Regions from separate parts of the Ilyobacter polytropus DSM 2926 genome, predicted to be linked through region 1. Evidence: riboswitches for the same ligand, from Rfam matches in the RefSeq annotation. Region 1 holds a riboswitch; the other holds the start of a gene.

Region 1 (9,356 bases):
GAATATGAATCGTTACATTGTCCTGCATCTAATACTCTTGGAATTCCGCCTATTTCTCCAAGGTTTAATTTATTATATCTGTATTTTGCACAACCTGCAGTAAGAATTACTGTATCCTTAGGAAGCTTCTCTGCAAATTCAGTATAGTATTTTCTATCCTGCATTCTAGCATCGCATCCAGCCATTACAACGAACTTTTTAATAGCTCCGCCTTTTATTGCTTCTACTACAGTATCAGCAACTGCTAATATCTGATTGTGTGCAAAACCTCCGTCTATGGCTCCGTTTTCTATTTCAACAGGTGATGCACATTTTTTTGCATGTTCTATTATTTTACTGAAGTCTTTTTTTCCTTCAGCATCTTTTAATATATGTTCGCATCCATGCATTCCAGCTGAATTTGTAGTGTAGATCCTGTCTAGATAATCTGCTGCAGATCCTCTAGGAGGAACTAAACAATTACTTGTGAATAATACTGGACCGTTAAATGAAATAAATTCCTTAGTCTGGTGCCACCATGAACCACCGTAGTTACCAACCAGGTTATCATATTTCTTAAACGCAGGATAAGAGTTAGCCGGAAGCATCTCAGAGTGAGTATAAATATCTACTCCTGTTCCCTTTGTTTGCTCCAATAACTGCTCTAGATCTCTTAGGTCATGACCAGATATAAGGATACCAGGATTGTTTCTAACACCTATATTAACCTTTGTAGCTTCTGGATTTCCGTACGTACCAGTGTTAGCTCCATCAAGAAGAGCCATGGCAGTTACTCCGTGTTTACCAACTTCCATCGTAAGAGCCACTAATCCGTCAAGTCCAAAGCTCTCATCATCAAGGTCAGCCAGTGCTTTTGCCATGAATTTATATACTTCCATATCCTCTTTACCAAGGTTAGATGCATGCTCAACATAGGCACTCATCCCTTTTAATCCGTATGTCACAAGCTCTCTTAGAGACCTTATATCTTCATTTTCAGTTCTTAACACTCCAACATTTTCAGCAAACGCAATCATATTTTCTTTACCAGTGAATTTTAAATTCTGAAGATATTTATCAGGCACCTGAATACCAAGTTCTTTAGCTTTTGATTCAAGAGTTTCCCTACAGCTTTGTCCTTTCTCTATCTCTTTGATAATTGCGTCATCATCAAAGTTAGCGTTAGTTATAGTCATGAATAAAGAATTTACAACCCAGACATATGCTTCCTTAGGTACTTCATATTTCCCATCCAATAATGAGCAGTAAGACGCTACACTTTTTGCAGTATAAATTAAAAGATCTTGAAGTTTAGCTGTCTCAGGAGTTTTTCCACAGACTCCTCTGATTGTGCATCCTTTATTCATAGCTGTTTCCTGACATTGATAACAGAACATTGACATTTATTTCCTCCTCTAGATTTAAGTTATAATTAAGAATTATTCAACTGGAGCGATACAATCAACAGGACAAACACCTGCACAAGCACCACAATCAATACATACAGCTTCGTCGATTCTTCTTTTTCCACCTTCTACCTCAGAAATGCACTCTACTGGGCATACTGGTTCACACGCACCACAAGCTATACATTCATCTTCATTAATTCTATAAGACATATTTATTCCTCCTTATTTAGGTCTATAACCACCAGTAATATTACTCTACTAATCTATTTATTCAAAATTAAAATGTTGTATAATCTGCTTAAATTCATGATTAAATAACACTGAAATCCTCTTTAGGCGCACCGCAAAGAGGGCATACCCAAGTATCAGGAAGGTCATTAAACTCAGTCCCTATAGGGATATCGTGATCTGTATCTCCGATATTAGGGTCGTAAACATATCCGCATGGATTACAAAGCCATTTTTCAGATTCAGGAGCTTTTTTTTCTTTCTCTATCGCCTCAAATTCATCTTTTGAAGCTTGGCAGACAGGGCATACCCAATCTGTTGGCAATTCTTCAAAAGGAATATCATCAAGACCTTCTTCAGTATCTAGCATGTCGATAGTAGCAAGCATACTTCCGTTAGGCAGACCATCTCTGATGTGAGTATCCATATTCTCATAAACGTGTCCACATTTTTTACATCTCCACTCTTTCATTTTAACCTCCTGACTTTTATTTTTTAAATTAACCTACCCGTAAAATTATACTAAATTTAACTTTAAATCCTCTAATAAATCAAAGTCTAGAAACTCTCTCCAAAGGAATCCCTTATCATCATAAATAATATTATCGGCTAATATATTGAAGTATTGATCTTTTAAAAGGATTTTTTTTAATTTTCAGAAGGCTATTTTAGACGTATCAGTTTTAATCACTGTTGTGAATGACTTTCTCCAAAAAATTCCTTTACAACTCAAAAGGTAGGCTTAATAACCTACCTTTTGAGTTGTATATAAAAATATTGCATCAAATGCAGGAGGTAAAAAAGCATGAAAAAGTTTGATCCCATTGCATATAAAAAAATTGTCAAATCTTACCAAGATCAAGATAGACCTACTGATTGGTTTGATAGTATTTATACCGATGCAGAAGGAGATTATAGAGATGTCTTCTGGGCAGACCTTGAACCCAATCCTTATCTTTTAAAATGGTTAAAAACTTATACTTTTAAAAGTACAGAACTTAAGGCAATTGTTATTGGATGTGGAGTAGGAGATGATGCAGAAGCTTTGAGTGAAGCGGGATATGAGGTAACTGCTTTTGATATTTCTCCTGAAGCAATACGTCTTTGTAAAAAACGTTATCCATATACCAAAGTAAAATATCTTATAGCTGATCTTTTTGATTACCCTTCAAAATGGTTTGAAAGTTTTGATCTTGTTTACGAGTGTAATACAATCCAAGTTTTACCAGGTAAGTACAGAGTACAAGCAAGAGATGCAATGGTCTCTCTACTGGCTCCGCAGGGATACATTCTTGTCTCGTGTAGAAGTCGTCTTAAGGAAGAACAGGAAGATGACATCCCACTTCCTCTTGATAAAGACGAGATAGACGGTTTTATACGATGTGGCCTAAGGGAAGAGAGTTTTGAAGCTTATGATGATACCCAAGAACCACCTGTTCCTCATTTCTTTGCCGTTTACAAGAAGTTAGAATGACCAAATTACAAAAGTCAGTGTTGGCGCTCGTATTTAAAAAATATATATCGAGAATTTCGTGTTGTAGATTTGAATTAAACTATGAATTTAAAAAGGGATTCCAACTGGAATCCCTTTTTAAATCAAAATATATCACTTTATATTGTTGATATTTTAACTGTTTTTACTCTTCATCAGGATGTTTTTTATGGATTTCATCGAACTTATGATGAATTTTAGAAAATGCAGTTAGTATGTCGGGATCAAAATGTTCTGGAGAAGTTCTGCCGTCTCCCTCTAATATTATTCTAACTGCCTCATCATGGGTGAATGCTTTTTTATACGGTCTTTGACTGACCAATGCATCATATACGTCCGCTATTGCCATAATCCTAGCTGACAATGGAATCTCTTCTCCAACCAAACCTTCTGGATAACCTGAACCGTTCCATTTTTCATGGTGGGAGAATGCAATCTCCTTAGCAAAAGACAATAATGACTTATTTCCAATAAATTTTTCAGATTTTTCAATAGTTTCTTTGCCGTAAGTAGTATGCTTTTTCATTATCTCGAATTCTTCTTTTGTGAGACCAAAGGGTTTTAAGAGAATGTTATCTGGTATTCCTACTTTTCCAATATCGTGCAGCGGTGCAGATCTGAACATCAATTCAATATTTTTTGACATTAGTTCTTCTGAAAATTTTGGATTTTCCTTAAGATATTCTGCCAGTGTCTCTACATAATGCTGAGTTCTAAAAATATGACTTCCTGTCTCGTTATCTCTAGTTTCGGCCAAGTTGGCAAGACTTCTGATTGTGATGTCTTGCGTTAATTTCAATTCACTTGTTCTTTCAGTTACAATAGTTTCCAGGTGTTCATTGTGATCTTCCAATTTTTTATGAAGTGATTTCAATTCTTCGTCTCTTGTTCTTATTTTTTCCGTCATATTGTTGAATCCCTTAATTATAGGATAAAACTCTCTTTCACTATATTCATCTACAACATGCCTATAATCACCTTCTGAGATGGCCTGAGCCGCCTTGTAAAGCTTTGAAATTGGAGTGAATAATTTAAATGATAACAAACTAATAATGCCAGATAAAAATAATGCTCCTATTGTAAAAATAGTTTTAAGAAAATCATAATGTAAATGTTTAAAAAAGCCTTTTACAGATCCAAGATCAACTTTTATGCAAAGGACTCCAATTATTCCATTTTCTTGTATGCTGCTATATCCAACCTCATTTATTGGAATAGCCATATCGAAGACATTTTCAGAAAAGTTTGATTTTTTATATTCAAGTATTTGTCCATTTAGTAGCTCGTCTAAAATTTTACTCCCTGAATTATCATCACCTTTATAGCCAGTACCTGAAGCTATAATTTTTTTATTTTTATCGTAGACCTTAACTTCTTTTATGAAGTTATGGGAGGCAATCTTTTCCACCATTCTCTGAAGGTCATTAAACTCTCCGTTTTGAATAAAGATTGAACTTGAGATATTTGCACTGTCTAAAATAGAACAAATTTGATTTTCAGTAGTGGTATCTATGTAATTAAAAATAAAATCATTATGAAGATATGAAACCAAAAAAATTGCAGAAGTTACTGCCACTAATATTCCTAATGCAATTTTTACATATAATGAAACGAAGGCTTTTCTTATTATATTCATCTCTCTACCTACTTCAAATCCTGTTATCAATATTTTTTTAAATTATAATTCTTCACAAAAAATAAAAAAAATATGGCAAGAAACCCATACTCTAAATAGTGGACAAAGAATTTTCTTCTTTGGTAACTGGCTGCCACATTAAAGGCCCTATAGCTTTGCGTCCCATCGTTTCCAATGGTTTGCTATTAATATAGTTTTATAAATACGAGTATAACATTTTTTTATTAAAAAGTATACCCTATACATAATATTTAACCATTCAATCTAACATTCAATAGCTACTCTAGATAGATTTTATAGTCTCTATAGAACCTCTGAAACTAACTGAGACTATTTCACAACAACAACCTTTTTTCTTGTCCAATAATTTGTTAAAAACCGTTTAAAGCTGAATTTATATCCACATAAAAATTTACATGGAAATTTTTTGCCTGAGAAATATAGTTACATTCGTTATTAAAAAAAAGGAAAAATACTATTTAATGTTAAGTTAATATTGAATCAATTATGATTTAGTCTTCAAATCTCTAAGATGATTTTTTCCCTAAAAGATTCCCACTTATCGAAGCCTCAGGTATAATTTCCTGGGGTTTTGTAATTATATTGAGATTTTTTAACTCACAAAATTATATACAATAAGTGTATAGCTAAAAGGTAGGTTTATCACATTATAATTTTATGCTAAAATAATTGACGTCGAAACTTTTCCAATTCAAACAAGAGTATTAGCCGGCAGCCATCTCCCCAAGATGGCTGCCACCCCAAAATTCTAAGCTGGACATCTACCGTGTCTGGCTTTTTTTATTTGTAAAGCACAAAAGTTCAAAATAATTCGATTTTGAAATGTTGACTGCAATATCAGTAAAAACCCTTTGTGCAATTAAATTACTAAAATATGTAGTTATAAAAAAGGAAAAGATATAAAACAAAGAAGATATCTTTCAAGTGAATTATTTGGCAAACTAATGGAAACGTTAGGACGCAAAGCTATAGGGCCTTTAAAATGGTAGCCAGTTGCAGAAAAAAGGGTTTTTCTATTTTTTGCATAGCTAGGTAAGCTATGCTTTTTTATTTCGACATTTTTAGTTAATTCTCAAAGCTAGAAAAATCTAACTATACTAATCTTATAATTAAAGAAAATTCAAATAACAGTTTAAAGAAAGTCATGCATTTCAATTTAGCAGTTTATAGAAAACTTTTTTCCATACACAACACACGTAATATGATAAAAAAAGGAGGTATCGATGGTTTTAAACATTAATTTTCCAAAAGATTTTAATAGTGAGGTGAAAATTTTATACCTAATTAAAAACAGTAAACTATTATTAAAAGGTTACGGGTGCCACAATCCTAATTCGGAGAAATGTAGAAATTGCACATTACAAAGTTTTAAAAAGGGAAATCTTTTAGATATTGATATCGATGATGTTAAAAAAAATAAAGGTATTGGTTGCACTGAAATGTCCAATCTTTTCTTTTCACTAAAATTCGAAGTTGTAAACATAGAGGGAATTATACTCTCTTGAAAATGGTTCTTATGCACTTAAATAATAGAAATAAATTAGACAACATAAAAAAGAAACCCTACATTAGGGTTTCTAAAGGCAATGATTTTTTTAATAAAAGAACTTAAATTATACTTCAGAAGCTTTATATTTCTTATGCCAATCTATAAACTCTCTATATGCAAGAGGTTTCGTATAATAATATCCTTGAGCGTAATCACATCCCATATTTTTTAAAATCTCAACTGTTTCTTTTGTCTCTACACCTTCAGCTACAACTTCCATGCCCAAAATATGTACTATACCAATTGTTGAACGAACAATCTCTCTGGTGTTGCCGTTAGTTTCTATGTCTTTTATAAACATTCTGTCAATTTTTATTTTATCAAATGGTAGATTCTGCATATATGACAGTGTGGAGTAGCCTGTTCCATAGTCATCTAGTGAAAAAGAAATACCCATTTTTTTTAAAGTTTTTACTGCCGATGCAGTGATCTCAAAATCTTCTACATTATCTCTTTCAAGAATTTCTAACTCTAATTTTTGAAGGGGAAGTTGCTTTTTTTTATAAGACTTAAGATATCTCACTATTATTGGATTTTCTAGTATTTTAAGTGGAATATTGACAGATACGTTCACATCTATATTTTCACTCTCCATATTTTTTATTTCTGAAAAAGAAGTTTTCAATACCCACTCAGTAACCTTATTTATCATTGAGGTCTTTTCTATATGAGGAATGAAATTATCAGGTGCAATAAATCCTCTTTCAGCATGGTTCCATCTTATTAGAGCCTCTATTCCTTCAACCTCTCCAGATCTAAGGTTTATTTTGGGGTGATAACATAAAAAGAACTGTCTTTCATTTAAAGCTCGTGGAATCTCCATTGAAAGGTCAAAATTTTCATTAGATTTTTCACTTAATTTAGGAGAATATATCTTATAAAGCTTTAGATCTTTCCTGGCAGACCTTCTTGCTGTTTCAGCATTCTGAATAATTTTAGTATTACTCTCATTGCATTCGCTTATTCCTATAAACACACCTGGAAAGTGATTAAGCTCTTTCGATTTTATAGAACGATATATTCTTTTAAACACATTTTTAAAATTATCTTTAGTTTCTAATTCCGAGAACACAACTGCAAGCTTATCTTCGTCAAGATGAAATACATTAGGTCTATCAGCTATTCTTCTGTCATCATTGAAGATTTCTACAAAGATGGAGGATATTTTTTTTATAAAATCATTTGCATAATCCTCACCATAACTTTCTATCATTTTATAGTACTCTTCAAACTTTATAACTGCAACACGATCATGATAATCCCACTTCATATCCATTTTCTCAAAATATTTTTTATTTGGTAAGTTCGTAATAGGTTGATACAAAGTGGCTGAGCTTAGGTTCTCTATAATATCAAGAAGATATCTAATACCTTTTCCTGAAAAAAAACCTACAACTACATAGAAAATAAACCTGAAACCCCAGTCGAATGTTTCTTGCATAACCATGAGAGTAGCATCAGCTGGCATAAAAGGGCCTAAGAAAAATCCACCAGTTATTCCTAAAAAAGCTCCTCCAATAGGTCCAAAAAAGCATCCTCCTAATATGACAATTAAAAGGACAAAGTATGCAAATGCTGTTTTCGTTCCCCCCGAACTATAAATCATAAAAGTTATAAAAAGTTGAATAGATACCATTAAGGCTATCAACAGTATCTTTCGAAAAATACTGGTTTTTTTCCAAGAAATTATCTTCTCTATTATAGTAATTAAATCCATAAAGTTAGCTCCTTCAGAATTTATTTCTTAGCAAGTAAAGAGGTTTTCAAAATCAAAAGTTTGTATTTTTATAACTGAGTAACTTCATTTATATAATACACCAAAATTATTGAAAAATATATGGCGAAATAGTGATATATGTATTTTCATGGAAGCTCTTGGTTCTTATAGGCTTTACGATATAAAGTTTGAAAGTCGGTTATTATGCGAAAGTTGCAGTTAGTTAATCTATTTTTTTCTCTCTATCCTAACACAAAGCTTTTCCGAAAAGGTTAGTTATGCTAATTATAGAATTTTTTTTATACTAAATAGAGAAAAAACTTGATTCGTTTTGCAATTGTCCTTAATGGTTCTAAATGTGAGCTAAATGCTTATCTGGAAAAACGTCAAAGCAGTATCTCCAGTATCATCAACAAAAGCACACTCAAAAGAGGATCTTTTTGATACTAAACGAATAATATTCAAAATAAAAATTGATTGGAGGGATCGTCATGAGTAAGAAGAGTTTTTTTAGGGTCAAAAATCTAAAAGAGGCATTTATAAACTCTTTGAAAATATTTTTGTTGTTCTTTATATTGATTTTTTCTATGATGGCTCCTCTTTACTTAATTTACATAGAAAATTTTGATACTATTAGCTTATTCAAAATAAGTTTAATTACAGGTTTGAGATCAGTCTTCTTATATCTCGTTGTGATCTCAGCAATACGCATTTTTAAGGGAAAACCAGGAAAAATAAACGTAGAAAAATTGTAGGAGCTTGTTTTAGTAACAAATTTAAATTGTCATCAGAAAATTTGGAAAAATAACATAGACGAAATTGTCCAACTGTAAATAAATAGACGTTTCTATACCTAAAAGTGAATCCACTGCAAAAGTCTATGAAGATTGTAAGGTCTCTAAACCCAAAAAAAGAGAGGCTAAATTTCCTCTCTTAAATTATTTATAATTTCATTTTTATCTAATTTTAGAGTTGATCTTCTAAAATCTCACATGCTTATAAAACCTGTTGCCTATATGCATCTTGATATTCTTCCAAAATAAATTTTTTGTTATTTAGCTCTACTGAAACAATGTCTTCTAAATTTTCTAATATCGACGGAAGTTTATCTTTGATTACATCGGAAATAATAAATATATTCAGATTCACGTAGTCGTAAGCCACTCTATTTCTAAAATTTTTCATGGTTTTCCAAGGAATATTTACATGCTTTTCTCGAAGTTCCTTACTCATTTTTCCAGAGGCTTCTCCTATATTTACCAATAAAGAGAGGGATGCATTGAATGGCATTTGATTTACCACTTCAAAAAACTCTTCCGCATCTG
Region 2 (9,356 bases), on a different replicon from region 1:
TAAAAGCTTTGGATATAAGTATGAAAAACCTTAAAATTTTAAAATGAAATTCAGTTTTTTTCCTTTTTAAGATAAACAATCATTTTTTCTAGACCTTAACTTAATTGACCTTTACGTGTTATAATCAAAGAAAAGGTTTCATTGAAAAAGAGGTGAAAAAGATGCGATTGTTATTAGTTATTATATCTATAATCCTTACAGGGTGTAGCATGGTTAACTATGAAATAGACAACATAACTTATACTGCTAAAGGAAAAAATCAGCGAGTAAAATTTATAATTTTGCATTATACTGCCTGTAATGACAAAATATCTATAAAGACCCTGACAAAGGAAAATGTTAGCTCTCACTACCTAATAACGACTCTTAGATGGGATCCTATATTTCAACTTGTTTCTGAAAATGAAAGGGCCTGGCACGCAGGTTTTAGCAGTTTCAATGGGAGAACCAACCTAAATGACACCTCAATAGGAATAGAGATAGTAAATCTTGGCTTTTCAGAAGTAGACGGTGAACTTCAATTCTATTCTTTTGAAGAATCCCAGATAAGAAAAACTGCTCATCTGCTGAAAAAAACATCTAAAAAATTTAATATAGAACCGACAAATATCCTTGGACACTCAGATATAGCCCCAGGTCGGAAATCCGACCCGGGACCTAGGTTCCCTTGGGAAAGGTTATACAAAGAGTTCGGTATAGGGGCCTGGTATGATCATGCTGACTATAATTTTTATTATGATTCTGCCATATTTGATATCTACTCTATAGAGGATATACAATCTGAGTTTAAAAAATACGGTTATGATATGGAAATCTCCGGCCAGTGGAATGAGAAAGAAAAAAATGTTCTGAAGGCCTTTCAGATGCATTTTAGACCTAAAAATATAAGTGGCCAGATGGATTTAGAAACTTTTGCTATAATAAAATCTCTCAATCATAAGTACCGATAAACTTTTAGTTTCAAACAAAGTAATTTATAGCCATGGAGGTTTATTTTGAATAGAGAAAAATTTTTATCTGAAAATAAAATACACTTTTCTTACCACGAGTTTTTTGATTATGAAACACTAAATTTTATAGAAAATATTCTAAATATTATAGGAGAAGATTACACCCCTATAAAAGAGAATATTTTCAAGGTGTTTAGGTATGACTTAAACCAAGCAAAAGTTCTCCTTTTAGGTATGGACCCCTATCCGCAAAAAGGTGTGGCCACGGGTCTGTCCTTTGAGGTAAAACTTGATTCCTGGGGAGACCCAAAGGTAAACACCTCTCTAAAAAATATGCTTAAACTCATATATAAGAGTTACTATGGCGAAATTCTCAGTATAGAGGAGTTGAGAGAAAAGATAAGCAAAAGAGAGTTTAGGATTTTATCACCGGACAAACTATTCAAAGAATGGGCCAGTGAGGGAGTGATATTTCTCAATACTGCACTCACCACAAAAATAGGAAATGCCGGGGCACATATAAACCTGTGGAAGCCTTTTACAGAAAAACTTTTGAGTTTTATAGGGAAAAAGAATCCAAATCTCACTTACCTTTTGTGGGGAGGAAAGGCCCAGAAATTTGAAAAATTTATTGTTTCTGGAAAAATAGTAAAACATAACCATCCGGCCATTTGCGGGAAACTATATAATCCTCAAGACTTTTTAAATGGTGTCTCGTTTATTGAAACAAAAAATGATATCGATTGGATAATGGGAGAAGAAATATGAAAAAGACTATATTACTTGGAGACAGCATAACAGAGTGGAATCCACTGAAGGACAATAATATCATAAATATGGGGGTAGCAGGCGATACCACCAGGGATATTTTTTGGAGAATCGATGAGGTTAAAAGTATAGAGGCTGAAAAAGTGATTTTTATGGCTGGAATAAACGACATACTGATGAATTTCCCATTTGAAAAGACCTGTGATTTTTATAATAAAATAATGTCTTCTTTAAAGGAAAATTTTGATGAGATAATATTAATGGGAATTCTTCCTGCAGTTGGAGACGGTAAACTTTCTATAAACATACTTCAAATTAACAGGTTTATAGAGGACCTAGCTAAAGAAAACAACCTGATTTTTTTAGATATATCAGAACTTTTCTTTGATGAGGAGGGTTCTTTAAACCTTTCCCTCTATACAGACGGACTTCACCTATCATCAATGGGTTACCAACTTCTCAATAATGAACTTTTAAAAAATATATAAAATACCAAAGATCTTTTAGGTTTAGACCTCTGGCAAATTAAAGTTTATTATTTTTATTCCTTACCTAAAGAAAAAACATTCCAGTTTTCAAGATACCATATAATGGTCTTTTCTATCCCCAATGAAAAATCTGTTTCAGGGTAAAATCCAAGTTCCTTGACTGTTTTATTAGGATCAATAGCATATCTCACATCATGTCCAAGTCTATCTTTTACAAAGGTTATCAAGTCATAATTTATTGTTTTCAAGTCTGTTTTCAAAATAGTTTGATATTTTGGATTTTCTTTTATTACACAGTAAAGTTTGTCTATTATGATTCTGGCTATGTCTATATTTTGCTCTTCATTGAATCCCCCTATATTATAGACTTCTCCGTCTCTCCCATTATTTATAACCATATCTATTCCCCTGCAATGATCCTCCACATAAAGCCAGTCTCTCACCTGTCTGCCATTTCCATATATTGGAATTTTTTTCCCTTTTATTATATTTTTTATAATCACCGGTATAAGTTTCTCTGGGAATTGATAAGGCCCATAATTATTTGAACATCTTGTTATATTGACAGGTATATGATAAGTCTCATGATAAGCCCTAACAAGCATATCCGCAGATGCCTTTGATGCAGAGTAGGGGCTTCTGGGATTAATTGAAGTTTTTTCAGTAAAAAAATCCTTTCCAAATGTCTTGGGTATTACAGGTCTTATTTTCAATAACTCTTCTATTTCTTCACATCTGACTTTTAATTTTTTCCCGTCAGGATAATCAATTTTTAAATCCCCATAGACCTCATCGGTAGAAATCTGGACGAACTTTTTTCCTTCAGTGTATAGAGGATAGCCTTTTTCATCTGTTCCAAAAGACCAATGCTCCTTGGCAGCATCCAATAAAACTTGTGTACCCATTATATTGGTCTTAAGAAAAATGCCTGGATTTTCTATGCTTTTATCCACGTGAGATTCTGCTGCAAAATTGACTACATAATCAATATTTTCCTGTTGAAATATCTTTCCTACCATATCACTGTCGCATATATCTCCTTTTATAAAGCTCACCCTAGGATCTTCTAAATTATCTTTTATATTCTCAAGGTTTCCTGCATAAGTGAGCTTATCCAAGATTATTATATTTATTTTTTCATATTTTTTAAGCATATATTTTAAAAAGTTAGCCCCTATAAATCCGGCTCCCCCTGTAATTAAATAAGTTTTCACAGATCCCCTTCCTTTATCTCTTCAAAAAATCTATCTATGGAATTTTTCCATTGAGGCATTTTCTTTCCTGTAATTTTTTCTGCTTTTTGGTTAGAAAGCTTTGAATACCTGGGTCTTTTGGCAGGAAGATTGAATTTTGAAGTCTTTACTTTTAATAATTCACCCTTCCATCCAATTTTTTCCAATATATACTTCCCCTCTTCATACTTACTGGCTGTACCGGTATTAGACAAATGATAAAGTCCATATTTATCTGAATTTATAAGTTTCCAAGAGTATTCTGCTAAATCTTTTGCATAGGTCGGTGAAGATACCTGATCTTCTACCAGCTCTATTTTTCCTCTTTGTTGTGACCAGTTTATTACATTTTTGACGAAATTATTGTTTCCCGTACCAAATACCCAAGAGGTTCTTATGACAAAGATCTTGTCACAGGCAGTAAAAACACGTTTTTCTCCTTCTGCCTTTGATTTGGAATAAACACTCATCGGGTTAACAATATCAGATTCTGTATACGGTTTCTTTTTTTCTCCGTCAAATACAAAATCACTTGAATAGGTCACAAAAACAGCTCCTATTTTTTTAGATTCTAAGGCTAAGTTTTCAGGTGCCAGGCAGTTTACTGCGAAACAATTTTCCGGTTCCATTTCAGCCCTATCAACATCATTATAGGCGGCACAGTTTATTACAAAATCTATATTTTTCCCATCGAGAAAGTTTTTCACAGCATTTATATCTGTAATATCCATTTCCCTGTGTCCCGGGGCAATATACTCTACGCCGAGTTTTTTAAAGAGTTTCTGGAACTCACTGCCCAGTTGACCTTTTCCTCCTGTTAAAAGAATCATTTTGCTCCTCCTAAATACTCCTTAAAACTAGGCTGATCCATGTCTCTTTCTGACAAAATCAGATTTTCTTCCTCTAATCCAAATTCTTTAAAGGGCCATTTTATGCCGATATCAGGGTCATCCCAGTTTATACCTGAATCAAACTCAGGATAATAAAAATCAGTGCATTTATACTGTATCTCTGTATCATCATCCAAGGTTAAAAAACCATGGGCAAAGCCTTCTGGTATATAAAAAAGCTTTTTGTTTTCCTGGCTTAGAATTAAACCATGCCATACACCAAAAGTCGGACTTTTTTTCCTCAAATCAACTGCCACATCCCATATGCTTCCTCTTGTTACCCTTATTAACTTTCCCTGAGAATGCTCTTTCTGAAAATGAAGTCCTCTCAAAACTCCTTTTTTTGATTTTGAGTGATTATCTTGAACAAATTCTAAGTTAAAACCTAGTTTTTCAAAATATCTCTTGTTGTATGTCTCCATGAAAAAACCTCTCTGGTCACTTAATACAACTGGGTCTATAATTATCAAATCTTTTATTTTCGTTTCTGTTATTTTAAATTTTGTCATTATTTATCCTCGTTTCTAATCTATCCTTATTTATAAGTTTTAGAAGATACTCACCGTAATGGGACTTCATAAGGGGCTTGATCTGATTTCCCAATTGTTCTTTGGTAATCCAGCCGTTATTGTAGGCAATCTCTTCTAGACAGGCGATCATAACTCCCTGTCTGGCTTGTATTGTTTTTACAAAGTTAGCTGCATCTAGCAAGGCATCATGAGTTCCTGTATCAAGCCAGGCCATACCTCTTCCTAGATTTGATACTTTTAGCTTTCCTTCTTTGAGATACATTTTGTTTAACTCTGTTATTTCTAACTCATTTCTTTTAGAGGGTTTTATTCTTTTGGCTTTTTCCACAACTGTATTGTCGTAAAAATAAAGTCCTGGAACTACATAATTTGATTTGGGGTTTTTAGGTTTTTCTTCTAATGAAACTGCCCTTCCCATTTGATCAAATTCTACAACGCCGAAAGATTCAGGATTATTTACATAATAACCAAAAATAGTGGCTCCATTTTTTATAGATGCAGCCTCTTTCAACATACCTGTGAGACCATGCCCATAAAATATATTGTCTCCTAGAACAAGGGCACAAGGTTTATTTCCTATAAACTCTTCTCCTATTATAAAGGCTTCTGCCAGGCCATTGGGTTCTTGCTGAACAGCGTAGGATATTTTAAGGCCGTAGTTAGAACCATCACCTAACAACTCTTTAAATACAGAAATGTCTCTCATCGTTGAGATGACAAGTATCTCCCTTATGCCAGCTAGCATAAGTACCGATACTGGATAATATATCATAGGCTTATCATAAACAGGTATTATCTGTTTTGATATGGATTTAGTTACTGGATACAATCTTGTTCCTGTCCCACCAGCAAGTATAATTCCTTTCATAATTCCCTCCGAAAATCTGACTTATTTCAAATCTGGCATTAAATTATTAAGTGTCACTCTATATGAATAATTGTACATTAACTGAAATTATCTGTCCAATTAATTCTAATAGTCGGCTAGTATAAAAATAAAAATCCTTTCTGAAGCCATAGTTCAGCGCAGCAACATTTATTAGATTAGCTATTCAGAATGCCGATTCTATTTCGGTTTTATATTAACCACAAAAGTAATTGTTGCTGAAACCATAACCCAGCTATGCCACAAATGGGAATGCCAGGAATGATGTAAAACCAATTCTTTTCTACGGCACAGAGACCCGATATGGGCTTTGTTTTACGTTAGACAAAATTTGATAAAAAAAACCAAAATGATAGCAAAAATACTGTGTCTAACATGGTTTTTTTCATCATTATATGCTATAATTATTTGAAATATATTAAAAAAAATATCGGCAAACCATTGGAAACAATGGGACGCAAAACTATAGGGCCTTTAAAATGGCAGCCAGTTCCCGAGGAAAAATTCTTTGTCCCTTTTTTAAAGTATGGATTTCTTTCCATACTTATTTTATTTTTGAGGAGATTTTTAGCTATGAAGAAAACTGTCTTATTATTTTGCTTTTTAATAGTTCTATTTACCGGATGTAAAGCTTACAAAGAACCCATAAGGATTTCCATTAATGGCTGGCCCCCCTGTGAACTATGGTATATAGCACAAGAACAAGGATACTTTGAAGACATCCCTGTTGAGATTATAAGATTTTCAACCTGGTCAGACTCCATAGCTTCTCTTTATGCTGGAAAAACAGACTTGACACATTCTACTTATTTGAACACAATGCGAAATCATAATAAAGGCGAGAATGGAAAAATAATACTCACTACCAGCCGTATAGACGGAGCAGACGGCCTCGTAGTAAAAAATTATATTAACGATTTAAAAGAACTAAAGGGTAAAGAAATAGCTGTAGAGGTAGCTACCGATGAACATTTTTTGTTGTACAAAGCCTTGGAAAAAATAGGGATTTCGGATAAAGATGTAAAGATTATCTCCACCACATCTGAAAAAGCGATGAAGCTCTTTGTAGCTGGCGAGGTGGATGCATGCTTCACCTATGACCCCTTTATGAATCAGGCTGCTAAAAATGGAAATGGAAGGGTGGCAATAACTACAGAAGATATCGATGGATACAACGATGCTATTATAGCTAAAACTAAGACTTTAGAAAAAAGACCTGAAGATTATAAAGTCCTCATAAATGCATGGTATAAGGCACAGGAATATGTCATAAATAATCCAGATGAAGCCTATAAATTAATGGCCTCTAAAGAAAATATGTCTGTAAAAGAGTTTCAGGCTTTTTATAATAGCTTTTATTTTTTTACTCCTAATGAAAATAAAACAATGTTTTCTGCTGGAGTATTAAAAACCCATATAAATGAACTAAATGAATTTTTACTTAAAAACAACCTCTTGCAAGATCCAGTAAATGCCATAGATATTTATTCTGAAGAAATAATCAATAATATTACAGATTGAATTCAACTTTAGATTTTCAAAAAAATAATAACAGGTGAATAAAATGAATATAATAAGGAAAAATTTTATAAAGTTTTGTCTAAAAATCATCTTAGGGATAGCTATCACAATGACTGCTGTATCTATCTTAGCATCTTTTCTGTACCAAAATTTATTCTATGATTATATTCAAACGAATACAGAGAAAGAAATCTCTGCTATACTGGACAGTGTAAATTTATCAAGTTCAATTTTGATGCAAAACAATGACTTCTATGATCTTCAGCGTATGACGGAAAGTATAGGGGCTAGTGGTTTTATTAAGGAAATTACAATCTATGATAAGAATAAAAATATTATCGCTTCAAACATAATTTTTAATGAATCTGACGGTTTGCATACTGAAAATTTAGATAATCTTTTCAGTGGCAGAAAGCTTAAATATATAAAATCTGATTTTTCTAGCGACACTTTGGTCATGGCCATTCCAGTTAATGGAAGTAGGTATAGCATAATAAATAATAACGATATCACAGGAGTTATTTATATAAAATCCGATATTGGTTCTATAAAAGGACTTTTAATGAATTTAAATAATTCTTTTCTTAAAACAGAATTTATAATAGTAATACTGCTTTTGCTTTGTATTATTGGGATAGTGACCTTTAGCCTTTTCATTCCCGCCTCAAAACTCTATAAGGCGGCTCAGGCAGTTTCAGAAGGAGACTATTCCTATCACGTAGATGAATCTAAAGGAAGGGAATTTTACCCTTTAATCAAGGAATTCAATAACATGACCAAAAAAATAAAAACAAGAGATGAAGAGTTAAAATTACTTCATGATAAATTAAAAGGTCATAATGAAAATCTTGAAATTAAAGTAAATAAGCGAGATATGGAGTTAAAACTTACCCAGGATATCACAATTAGAAGTCTGGCTTACCTGGCCGAAACCAGGGATAATGAAACAGGAAGTCATATTTTCAGGACCCAGCACTACGTTGAAACACTGGCTGAATATCTTAAAGACAATCCAAAATTTTCTAAGGTGCTCACCCAAAAGAATATTGAGTTGATGTTTAAATCAGCTCCTTTACATGATATTGGAAAAGTAGGTATATCAGACAGCATTCTTTTAAAACCTAGCGGCCTCACAAAAGAGGAATTCGAAATAATGAAAAAACATACAATTTATGGCAGAGAGACCATCGAAAAATCTGAAAAATTCATTGGGAATAAATCATTTCTGTCTTTTGCCAAGGAGATTGCTTATTCTCACCACGAAAAATGGGACGGATCAGGATATCCAGAAGGACTTTCTGGAGAAGATATCCCTTTATCAGCCAGAATAATGGCCATCTCAGATGTCTATGATGCCCTTGTCAGTAAAAGACCATATAAAAAAGCATTTACCCACGAAGAAGCTGTCAGAATAATTTTAGAAGGAGATGGAAGAACTTCTCCTGAACATTTTGACCCTGATATACTCTCCGCTTTTTCTAAAATACACCATAAATTCAACGAAATCTATAATAATCATCCTGATGGTGAATAACTATATTAAGTTAAAAAAGGGTTCCACATGGAACCCTCTTTTAACTTACAAGCAGAGATTGCTCTTCTAATAGCTCTAAAAATTTTTCAACTAGGCAAGGATCAAATTGTGTACCTGCACAACGTTTCAATTCTTTTTCCGCCTCTTTTTGATTCATTTTTCTTTTATAGGGGCGGTCACTGATCATTACGTCATATGAATCTAATATAGAAATTATTCTAGATTCATATGGAATTTTTTCACCCTTAAGTTTATTGGGATATCCTTCTCCATCCCATCTCTCATGGTGTCCTAATATTCCTTCTGCCAGATGGGATATTTCTGGGCATGATTTTGCTATTCTGTATCCTATTTCAGAATGTTTTTTTACTTGTTCCATCTCTTCTAAAGTTAACTTGCCAGGTTTTGAAAGTATCTCTTTAGGTATGGCAACCTTTCCTATATCATGTAATGTTGCGATGGCAACCAGCTCTTCAATCTTAGAATTTGACAATTCCAAAACTTTTCCAAATTTTTTACACAGTTTAATCATTCTTCCACTGTGCTCATCTGTTTCA

The links. A riboswitch is a leader RNA that binds a small molecule or an ion and turns the genes downstream of it on or off. The one in region 1 is predicted to bind cyclic di-GMP.
Region 2: another riboswitch for cyclic di-GMP. It lies ahead of ILYOP_RS11850 (ABC transporter substrate-binding protein); the one in region 1 lies ahead of ILYOP_RS14440 (hypothetical protein).

The regions. Positions count from the first base shown of each region.
Region 1 is NC_014634.1:3,553-12,908, reverse strand. It holds gene hcp (hydroxylamine reductase) at 1-1,346, opposite strand, end outside; gene ILYOP_RS14460 (ferredoxin family protein) at 1,419-1,598, opposite strand; gene ILYOP_RS14455 (rubredoxin) at 1,699-2,088, opposite strand; gene ILYOP_RS14450 (class I SAM-dependent methyltransferase) at 2,422-3,090, shown strand; gene ILYOP_RS15390 (HD-GYP domain-containing protein) at 3,254-4,744, opposite strand; cyclic di-GMP riboswitch class I at 4,863-4,938, opposite strand; cyclic di-GMP riboswitch class I at 5,691-5,766, shown strand; gene ILYOP_RS14440 (hypothetical protein) at 5,989-6,270, shown strand; gene ILYOP_RS14435 (GGDEF domain-containing phosphodiesterase) at 6,379-8,031, opposite strand; gene ILYOP_RS14430 (hypothetical protein) at 8,523-8,786, shown strand; gene ILYOP_RS14425 (HepT-like ribonuclease domain-containing protein) at 9,028-9,356, opposite strand, start outside.
Region 2 is NC_014633.1:416,091-425,446, reverse strand. It holds gene nadC (carboxylating nicotinate-nucleotide diphosphorylase) at 1-47, shown strand, start outside; gene ILYOP_RS11885 (N-acetylmuramoyl-L-alanine amidase) at 162-950, shown strand; gene ILYOP_RS11880 (uracil-DNA glycosylase) at 996-1,718, shown strand; gene ILYOP_RS11875 (GDSL-type esterase/lipase family protein) at 1,715-2,206, shown strand; gene ILYOP_RS11870 (dTDP-glucose 4,6-dehydratase) at 2,260-3,420, opposite strand; gene rfbD (dTDP-4-dehydrorhamnose reductase) at 3,417-4,268, opposite strand; gene rfbC (dTDP-4-dehydrorhamnose 3,5-epimerase) at 4,265-4,837, opposite strand; gene rfbA (glucose-1-phosphate thymidylyltransferase RfbA) at 4,824-5,726, opposite strand; cyclic di-GMP riboswitch class I at 6,167-6,242, shown strand; gene ILYOP_RS11850 (ABC transporter substrate-binding protein) at 6,318-7,265, shown strand; gene ILYOP_RS16205 (HD domain-containing phosphohydrolase) at 7,309-8,799, shown strand; gene ILYOP_RS15310 (HD domain-containing phosphohydrolase) at 8,840-9,356, opposite strand, start outside.